Regions from separate parts of the Shewanella decolorationis genome, predicted to be linked through region 1. Evidence: predicted binding sites of a transcription regulator. Region 1 holds the regulator's gene; the other holds the start of a gene.
The links. Region 1 encodes MetJ, which represses methionine synthesis genes. Its sites were predicted from a motif close to TAGACGTCTAGACGTCTA; they were not measured.
Positions count from the first base shown of each region.

Region 2: serA (phosphoglycerate dehydrogenase) is a predicted target of MetJ. The motif match lies at 1,431-1,448, and genes of this name have one in related genera.

Region 1 covers NZ_CP037898.1:457,300-461,770, forward strand. The annotation lists gene EYR25_RS02015 (4Fe-4S dicluster domain-containing protein) at 1-271, shown strand, start outside; gene nrfD (NrfD/PsrC family molybdoenzyme membrane anchor subunit) at 274-1,218, shown strand; gene EYR25_RS02025 (sulfite exporter TauE/SafE family protein) at 1,403-2,146, opposite strand; gene metJ (met regulon transcriptional regulator MetJ) at 2,254-2,568, opposite strand; gene metB (cystathionine gamma-synthase) at 2,791-3,954, shown strand; gene EYR25_RS02040 (bifunctional aspartate kinase/homoserine dehydrogenase II) at 3,966-4,471, shown strand, end outside.
Region 2 covers NZ_CP037898.1:2,262,118-2,266,588, forward strand. The annotation lists gene serA (phosphoglycerate dehydrogenase) at 112-1,341, opposite strand; gene EYR25_RS10305 (DUF2238 domain-containing protein) at 1,497-2,105, shown strand; gene EYR25_RS10310 (helix-turn-helix transcriptional regulator) at 2,470-3,141, shown strand; gene EYR25_RS10315 (curlin) at 3,579-4,471, opposite strand, start outside.

The DNA.
Region 1 (4,471 bases):
GGCGGCGTGCCCCTACAAAGTGCGTTTTATGAATCCCGAAACCAAAGTGGCTGACAAGTGTAACTTCTGTAAGGACACCCGTTTAGCCCGTGGAGAACAACCAGCCTGTGTGACTGTATGTCCGACCGATGCATTGGTGTTTGGCGATGCTAACGATCCACAAAGTGATGTGGCAAAACTGCTTAACACTAAGATCACTTACCAAGATAAGACCCATTTAGGCACTCATCCTAGGGTATATCGCGTTCCTACCAAAAGAGGGGGGATTTGATTATGAACAATACTTGGGGCGATATGGCGCAATATGATCCCGTCACTTGGCACTGGGTCATCGCCGTGTATCTGTTTATGGCGGGTTTATCCGCCGGAAGTTTGCTGATTGGCATTGGCTTGCGTTGGTTCAATCAAGAAAAAACGCAAGTTGAAAGCAATATCCTCAAGGCTGCGGCGATTATTGGCCCTGTAGCAATCAGCTTAGGCTTGGCGTGTTTAGTGTTTGATTTAACTAAGCCTTTCCACTTCTGGCTGATTTTAATTAACTATAACTTCCAGTCCGTTATGGCGATTGGGGTATTAGCGCTGCTGGCTTACTCCCCCTTGGCATTTGCCTACGCAATTTTAGTACTGCGTGATGAACTGCCAAAGTGGGGCTTAGGTTTCTTAGTGCCTATCGCTAAGCTGCTGATGCCCTTTAGAAAGCTGATTGAAGTGCTATTGTTTGTCCTCGCGATTGGCGTAGGCGCTTACACTGGCTTCTTAATTTCGGCGATGAATGCCTATCCGATGCTGAACACTGCGGTATTACCAGCGCTGTTCTTGGTATCTGGTTTATCGGCGGGCGCTGCGGCCAATGCGGTGCTGGCGCTGGTGATGTTCAAAACCGATAGTCACGACAAGACCTTAGCCAAAATGCATGGCTTAGAGCTGCCAGTGATGGCAATCGAAATCATGTTCCTGTTTATGTTGTTCTGCGCCTTGTACTTTAAGGGCGGTGCGGCGGCTGCGGCGCTGGCATCACTCACCTCTGGCGTGTGGGCAAGCGTATTCTGGATTGGCGTGGTCGGGATTGGCTTTGGTGTGCCACTGCTGTTTATGCTGTTGCCTGCCGCAACTCGCCACAGCAAGGGCGCGATGATTATGGTGGCCTGCGCCAGCTTAACCGGCGTGTTAGCACTGAGACACTTTATCGTGTATGCGGGACAAAGCTACCTGAGCTAAGTGATGTTAGCGAATGCTCTAACCCATGGCATTCAAACTAGCGCACAAATATGAGTATTACTTTAATACGATTAAGTGATACTCAAATGGGTTACAACACGCATCCCTGCAAGCAAAAAGCACCGGTAACGGTGCTTTTTTATGGCGGCAATTGGCTGCGATTGGAAGAGGATTATTGCGGTAATTATTGCGGCAATAGCTCAATCACAGATTTCACCGTAAGCACTAAGGCGCTGATAGCACAGAGGGCTAAGGTTGCCATCTTGGTCTTATGCTTATCCACATTCCCCACCAGTTTGCCCGCCACTAAATAGCCTAAAAACACTGAGGGCAACAGCATCAGGGATAACCATAAATGCTTAACTTCGAGCAGGCCCGTCACCCCAAGAATGACCAGCGCTATGGTCGAGCTGAAGATAAAGAAGGCTGATAGTGCGGCGCGAAACTTTGAGGCATCCTTACCCGCCAACAGAATCGCCATCGGCGGACCACCAATGGCGGCAATATTACCGAAGATCCCCGATACCACGCCCGCGCCAAATAGCGTCGCTTTATTCACTGGCAAGCTAAATTTATACAGGCTCAGCACCACGGCGACTGCCACAATGGCTGCAATCGCTAAACCAAGAATCGGCTGCGGCGCAAACAGCAACAGGCTGGCACCGATAAAACCTCCGGGTACTCGACCGATAAGCGCGTATTGCAAGCCATTGAATTCTAAATGGCCGCGTTCACGCAGTAGGGTGAGTAGGGCGATGGAAAAGCCCATCACAATCACCGGGGCGGGCACTAATTCGGGGTCGACAATATACAGCAGCGGACTCGCCACCACAGCAAGGCCAAAGCCAATCAGACTTTGGGTGAGGGCACCTAAAAACACAATCACAGACGCAATAGCGAGCGTTTGTGGATCTATCAAGGAGAACATAGGATTCCATCAAAATAAAATAGGGATCGTTACTCTAACCCATCAGGCAAGATGAGTATTAACGATCCCTAATGATTAGGTACGGCAGAATTATGGACGCCTGAGCGTTATTCCATATCTTCCCACTCGATCCCCATTTCGTCCATCAACCGCTTGGCTTCGGCGGGGATGCTATCTGGGCACTCTTTTGACAGATCGGCATCATCAGGCAGAGGCTGGCCGGTGTAGGCATGCAAAAATGCTTCGCACAACAGTTCGCTATTGGTGGCGTGGCGCAGGTTGTTCACCTGACGACGGGTACGTTCATCCGTGAGGACTTTTAGCACTTTGAGCGGAATAGACACAGTAATTTTCTTTACTTGTTCATTCTTCTTGCCATGTTCAGCATAGGGGCTGATGTATTCCCCATTCCATTCAGTCATTGACTCACCTGTTATAACGCTAAATTCGGGGCAGATTTTAAACCCTTACAGATTACAGTCAAATTATTGCTACTATTTCTGAGCGATTGCAAACAGATTTCTTTATGTTTAGACGTCTAAACGTCTTAACGCCTATTGACGATACCACTGGGCTTAGGTACATTTAGACGTCCAGACATCTCTTTGCGAACTTAGGAGTTCCCGATGACCGCAGGTAAATTAGTGACCGAACGTCAATTAGCCACATTAGCAGTGCGTCAGGGTATCGAAAGCGATACTCAGTATGGCGCTGTGGTGCCGCCAATTTACCTGTCGACGAATTACGCCTTCGATGGTCATAAAAATCCTCGTGAATTTGATTACAGCCGTTCCGGCAATCCTACCCGCAGCATCCTAGGTGATGCCCTAGCTAAGCTGGAAAAGGGCGCAACCGGTGTGGTGACTTGCACAGGCATGGCAGCCATTACCTTAGTGACCACTTTACTCGGCCCCGATGATTTGCTGGTGGTGCCCCACGATTGCTACGGCGGTTCGTACCGTTTATTTACTAACTTGGCTAAAAAGGGCCAATTTAAACTGCTGGTGGTCGATCAAACCGACGCCCAAGCGCTTGAGCAAGCCATCGCCCAGCAACCTAAGATGGTGTGGATTGAAACCCCATCTAACCCTCTGCTGCGAGTCGTCGATATCGAAGCTATCGCCAAGGCGAGCCACGGTGTGGGCGCGTTAGTGGTAGTGGACAACACTTTCCTCTCACCAATTTTACAGCAACCGCTATTACTGGGTGCCGATATCGTTATCCACTCCACCACTAAGTACATCAATGGTCACAGCGATGTGGTGGGCGGCGCGGTGATCGCCAAAGATCCTCAACTCGGCGAGACCTTACATTGGTGGTCAAACACCTTGGGCTTAACGGGTTCAGCCTTCGACAGTTATCAAACCCTGCGCGGTCTGCGTACCTTAGCCGTGCGTATTCGTGAGCACCAAAGCAATGCCCAGCGTATTGTGGATGTGCTGACGAGTAGTCCTGTGGTGAGCAAAGTGTATTATCCCGGCCTTACGGACCACCCCGGTCATGCCATTGCCGCCAAGCAACAAAAAGGTTTTGGCGCTATGCTGAGTTTTGAGCTTAAGGGCGGCGAGGCCGAAGTGGTCGCCTTTTTAGATGCCTTAAGTTTATTCAGCGTGGCCGAGAGTTTAGGCGGCGTAGAGAGTCTCGTGGCCGTACCCGCGACCATGACCCACAGGGCGATGGAGCCGCAAGCGCGTTTTGAAGCTGGTATTAAAGACACCCTATTACGTTTGTCGGTTGGTATTGAAGATGCCGACGACTTAGTTGCAGATATTCAAGCAGGATTGGCCGCCGTAGCGGCTTGTCAGTAGAGGAATAATAGATGGCACGTTGTCACTTACATAAATTTGGTGGTTCCAGCTTAGCCGATGCCGATTGTTACCGCCGAGTCGCCCATATTCTGTTAACCCATGGCCACAGTGATGATCTGGTGGTGGTGTCTGCCGCGGGTAAAACCACTAACTTTTTATATAAATTATTGTCCCTGCGCGATAGCAACCAATTATGGCAAGAAGAATTACAAGTCCTTATCAGCTATCAGCAGGGCTTGATTGAGCAGCTGTTATCTAACGAGCAAGCGCGGGACCTGCGTGAGCGTTTAACCACGGATAAAGCCCAGTTAATCAGTCTATTATCTTTAGATTCTCGTAACGATTACCAAATTAGCCATGTAGTGAGCTTTGGTGAGCGTTGGTCGGCGCGCTTAATGGCAGCGCTGCTGCGCGAATCGGGTGTGGCTGCAAGCCATGTGGATGCCTGTTCGATTCTCGTGGCCGACGAGGCCGCCGTACCGCAAATTCGTGTGCAAGAATCCCGCGCCAAAGTACA
Region 2 (4,471 bases), 1.8 Mb from region 1:
TGCAAGAGGCTAGATTGTAGCGGAATTAAGCGGCGCTCAAAAGCATAAGGCGCACATATCTTGAATGAAATGTGCGCCTTATAAATTCACTCAAGCTGAGTGCTTAAAGCATTAGAACAATACGCGGGTGCGCAGTGTGCCTTCAATGGCCTTAAGTTCAACCAGTGCCTCTTCGGCTTGGTGAGTATCGACTTCCATCACCACATAACCGATTTCTGCAGTGGTTTGCAGGTACTGAGCGGCAATGTTGATGCCTTTTTCAGAGAAGGCTTTGTTGATTTTGATCAGCACGCCAGGACGGTTTTGGTGGATATGCAATAGGCGAGAGGTGCCTTTGTGCATTGGCAGCGACACTTCAGGGAAGTTAACCGCAGATACGGTAGAACCGTTGTCTGAGTATTTAGCTAACTTACCTGCTACTTCGATACCGATATTTTCCTGCGCTTCAGCTGTACTGCCGCCAACGTGTGGCGTCAGTAACACATTATCTAAGCCACGTAATGGGCTGATAAATTCATCATCATTCGATTGTGGCTCGACGGGGAATACGTCGATGGCCGCACCCGCAAGGTGACGTTCTTTAAGGGCGACAGTCAGGGCGTCAATATCAACCACAGTACCGCGTGAGGCGTTGATAAAGATGCTGCCTTTACGCATTGCCGCAAATTCGGCTGTACCAATCATGTCTTTCGTTTGCGGCGTTTCAGGAACATGTAAGCTGACTACATCGGACTGTGCCAGTAATTGTTCCATCGAATGGATTTGCTGGGCATTACCCAATGGCAATTTGTCTTCGATATCGAAAAACACCACACGCATGCCTAAGGTTTCTGCCAGGATGCCCAGTTGAGTTCCGATATGGCCGTAACCTATCACACCTAAGGTTTTGCCACGGACTTCGTAACTGCCTGCGGCCGTCTTCATCCAGCCTCCACGGTGAGCGATAGCATTACGTTCAGGAATGCCGCGCATCAGCATGATGATTTCGCCTAATACCAGTTCAGCCACGCTGCGAGTATTAGAGAATGGTGCGTTAAAAACGGGGATACCGAGTAATTCGGCGGTCGCTAAATCCACTTGGTTAGTACCGATACAGAAACAACCAATCGCAATCAGTTTTTCGGCGCGTTTAAGTACATCGGCAGTTAATTGGGTACGGGAACGAATACCAACAAAGTGAGCATCTTTGATGGATTCGTGCAGGGCTTCATCACCTAAGGAAGCTTTGTGATACTCGATATTGGTATATCCAGCACGTTCAAATACATCGACCGCAGATTGGTGGACGCCTTCCAACAACAGGATCTTGATCTTATCCTTGTCCAGCGAATGTTTCGCCATGATATGGGTACCCTCTAATTAATTGAAATAGTTCTGTGTGATATGCTGACAACCTTGGCCTTCCAAAGTAGCACTTTTTTTGCTCAGTGTGGAGGGCTAGATGGCTAAAGTTAATATTCTAGAATTAGAACAATATCGCATAAGAGGAAGGAACATTGAATAACAAAATCATTTGGTGCGGTATTTACCTCTCAGTTTTAGTGTGGTCGGCGATAAAACCCGCAGATCCATTTACTTGGTGGCTTGAAGCCTTGCCCGCATTAGTTGCGGTACCGCTTTTAGTGTTTACCCGAAAGCGTTTTCCACTGACACCTTTAGTCTATTTTTTGGTGTTGGTGCATTGCTGTGTGTTGTTTGTTGGTGCGCACTATACCTATGCCGAAGTGCCACTGTTCGACACCATTGCCCAATGGATGAGCAGTGAGCGTAACAACTACGACAAGGTCGGGCACTTTGCGCAAGGTTTTATCCCAGCCATGTTAGCCCGTGAGATTATGCTACGTAATCAAGCCGTTAAACCCGGTGCTTGGTGTGCCTTTTTAGTCACCTGTTTTGTGTTGGCTTTTAGCGCCTTCTATGAACTGATTGAGTGGTGGGTGGCGGCCGCGACGGGAGAAGGCGCCGAGGCATTCTTAGGTACTCAAGGCTATGTGTGGGATACCCAATCGGATATGTTTTTAGCTTTGATAGGGGCCATTGTCGCGCTACTCAGTTTATCCCGCGTGCAGGATAAGCAAATCACTAAACTCCTGACTCAAGCCTAATCTGAGTCTTGAGCGTATCCGATCCCATTTGAATGACATTCAAAGGGGATTTTTTTCCAAAAAATGTCATCTTTCGGTGTTAATTTTTTGTTTAAACTTTCGATTGATGTTTTCATAGACTAAGGTATAAAGACGAATGTGATCTCTATCTCATTTAGTATTAATTGCTAGCAATGAAATGCTATTTAGGGAGTTAGTCGAATTTACTACATATAAATAGAGGTTATTAGTACATTTGGGTGATGGCATTCATACGGTAACTAGTCAAAATGGGCTATGTTAATGAGATGTATGCTGAGAGTTGGGCATATTTCATTAAGCCTGATAAAAAGATAATGAAATACTTTTCAGGGAGAAGAGTAAATTGAGTACTATCAATGAGTTAGTATTTTTACATCAAGTGGCGGCGCCTTGCCATTTAGCGATACTTGCTGAATCTATCGGATTGAAAACACGGATCGTTAAACATGCCTCTGAGTTAGAGTTAGATTTAGACAAAGGGCATCGCAGCTTTTGTTTAATCGCCCAGAAAGGTGCGGCCTTAGACAATAAAGGGATCCCTTTGCTGGCATCTCGTCTTGTTCCCCATATTCCTGTGGCTTTGTATCAAGTTGAGCGCAATTCTTTAGATCAAGAGTCAGCTATGCTGCTTGGTATACGTGGACTACTGTTTACTGACCAGCGTATGGATTTGATGTTGACTGGATTGCGTAAAATGGTTGCCGATGAGCTTTGGTACGATAGAACCTTGCTCAGTAAGATGTTTCGCCGTGTGGTACAAAAGCTGGATGGACAAAATGATATGCCTGCCGATACCGTGGCCATGCTGCAAGCGCTTACCTCAAGGGAAAGAACCATCATTCAGTTTGTTTCTAGCGGCGCGAGAAATAAAGAAATTGCCCATCGCCTTTGTATCAGTGAGCACACGGTAAAGGCGCATATTTCATCGATTTTCCGTAAGACCCAGTCACGCAATCGTGTCGAGCTATTAAGATGGGCCCAAACCTATCAAACCCATTTTGAGTTTTGTAGCTAATACCAATCACACTAAATATCTAATCAGTTCAGAGCCTCACAGGCATCTTAATCCAAGGCGCATTGACGAAGAAATGGTTATTCCCTTTTAAGTCAATGTAACACGGGAGCGAGATGCCAGTGAGACTCCCGCAGGGCGGTGTTGAACGTGCTTTATACTGCGTTTAAGGCTTTCGACAGAGCGCCACTATGCCTTCAAGCCTTCGCCTTGTCTAAAGCCCGTTTTACTCCCGCTGAATGATCAGATATTTAATACGATTGGTATAAGTCTTTGTTGATTGGCATCTTGTTTGAAAGCGAGTGGGTGTGTGGTTCCAAAACGATAAGACAAATAGCAATGTACTTTTGAGTGTGATAGGCAAATAAAAACGGGAACATTATCAATGTTCCCGTTTTTATTTAGCCGCCTTCAACTCGAAGGCGACCCATGTTTAAAGATTAGTATTGCACTACAGTTGCAACGTTCATATCACCGCTTTGAGTCACGCTGATGCTGTTGTTGTTACCTGCTTGTGAGCCTAATACTAAGTTGTCATTACCTGTTTGAGTAATCATTAGGCTGTTATTGTCACCACTGACTGCGAATGAGTTGGCAGCAAATGAACTACCGCTATCACCACCGACCCAGTTGCCGTTACCCGCTTGAGTGATTTCTGCTGAGTTTTCATCACCTTCGATGATTAAATCGATAAGGTTCAAATCGCCACGGTGTTGCAGAGCAGTCACATCGGCATTGTTATTACCAGCAACAGAAATGATGGTTTCGTTTTGGTTGCCATCTTGCTCAACATCCACTTCGTTGTCGTTACCCTCTGCATCAACATAAGCAAAGTTCATATCACCTTCTTGGCTGATTTCGATGCTGTTGTCTTCACCGGTTGCAAATGCTACGAGTTCATTATTATCGCCTTTAGAAGATAAATCGAAATCGTTGTCAGTGCCGTAAGCGCCAAAGGTTGCAAAGTTAGCATCACCACGTTGTTTTAAGTCAACGTCGTTGCTGTCACCCCATACTTGGAATTCAGCACCGTTGCTATCGCCTTTTTGCTTGATGGCGATATCATTATCATCACCTTGAATATCAGCAACTAAAGAATCACCAACTGTGTTGCTATCACCATCTTGAGCGATGTCGATAGTGTTATCATCACCCGTAGTCATAGAGAGGTAAGCAATGTTATTGCTGCCTTCTTGTTTCATTGTGATATCGTTTTCACTACCTGCTAAGGCGTAAACGAAACCTGTGTGGTTGTCACCTTTTTGGTAGATATCAACAGTGTTGTCGTTACCAGCGATGCCTTTGGCTGCACCAAAGTTATTGTTACCAATTT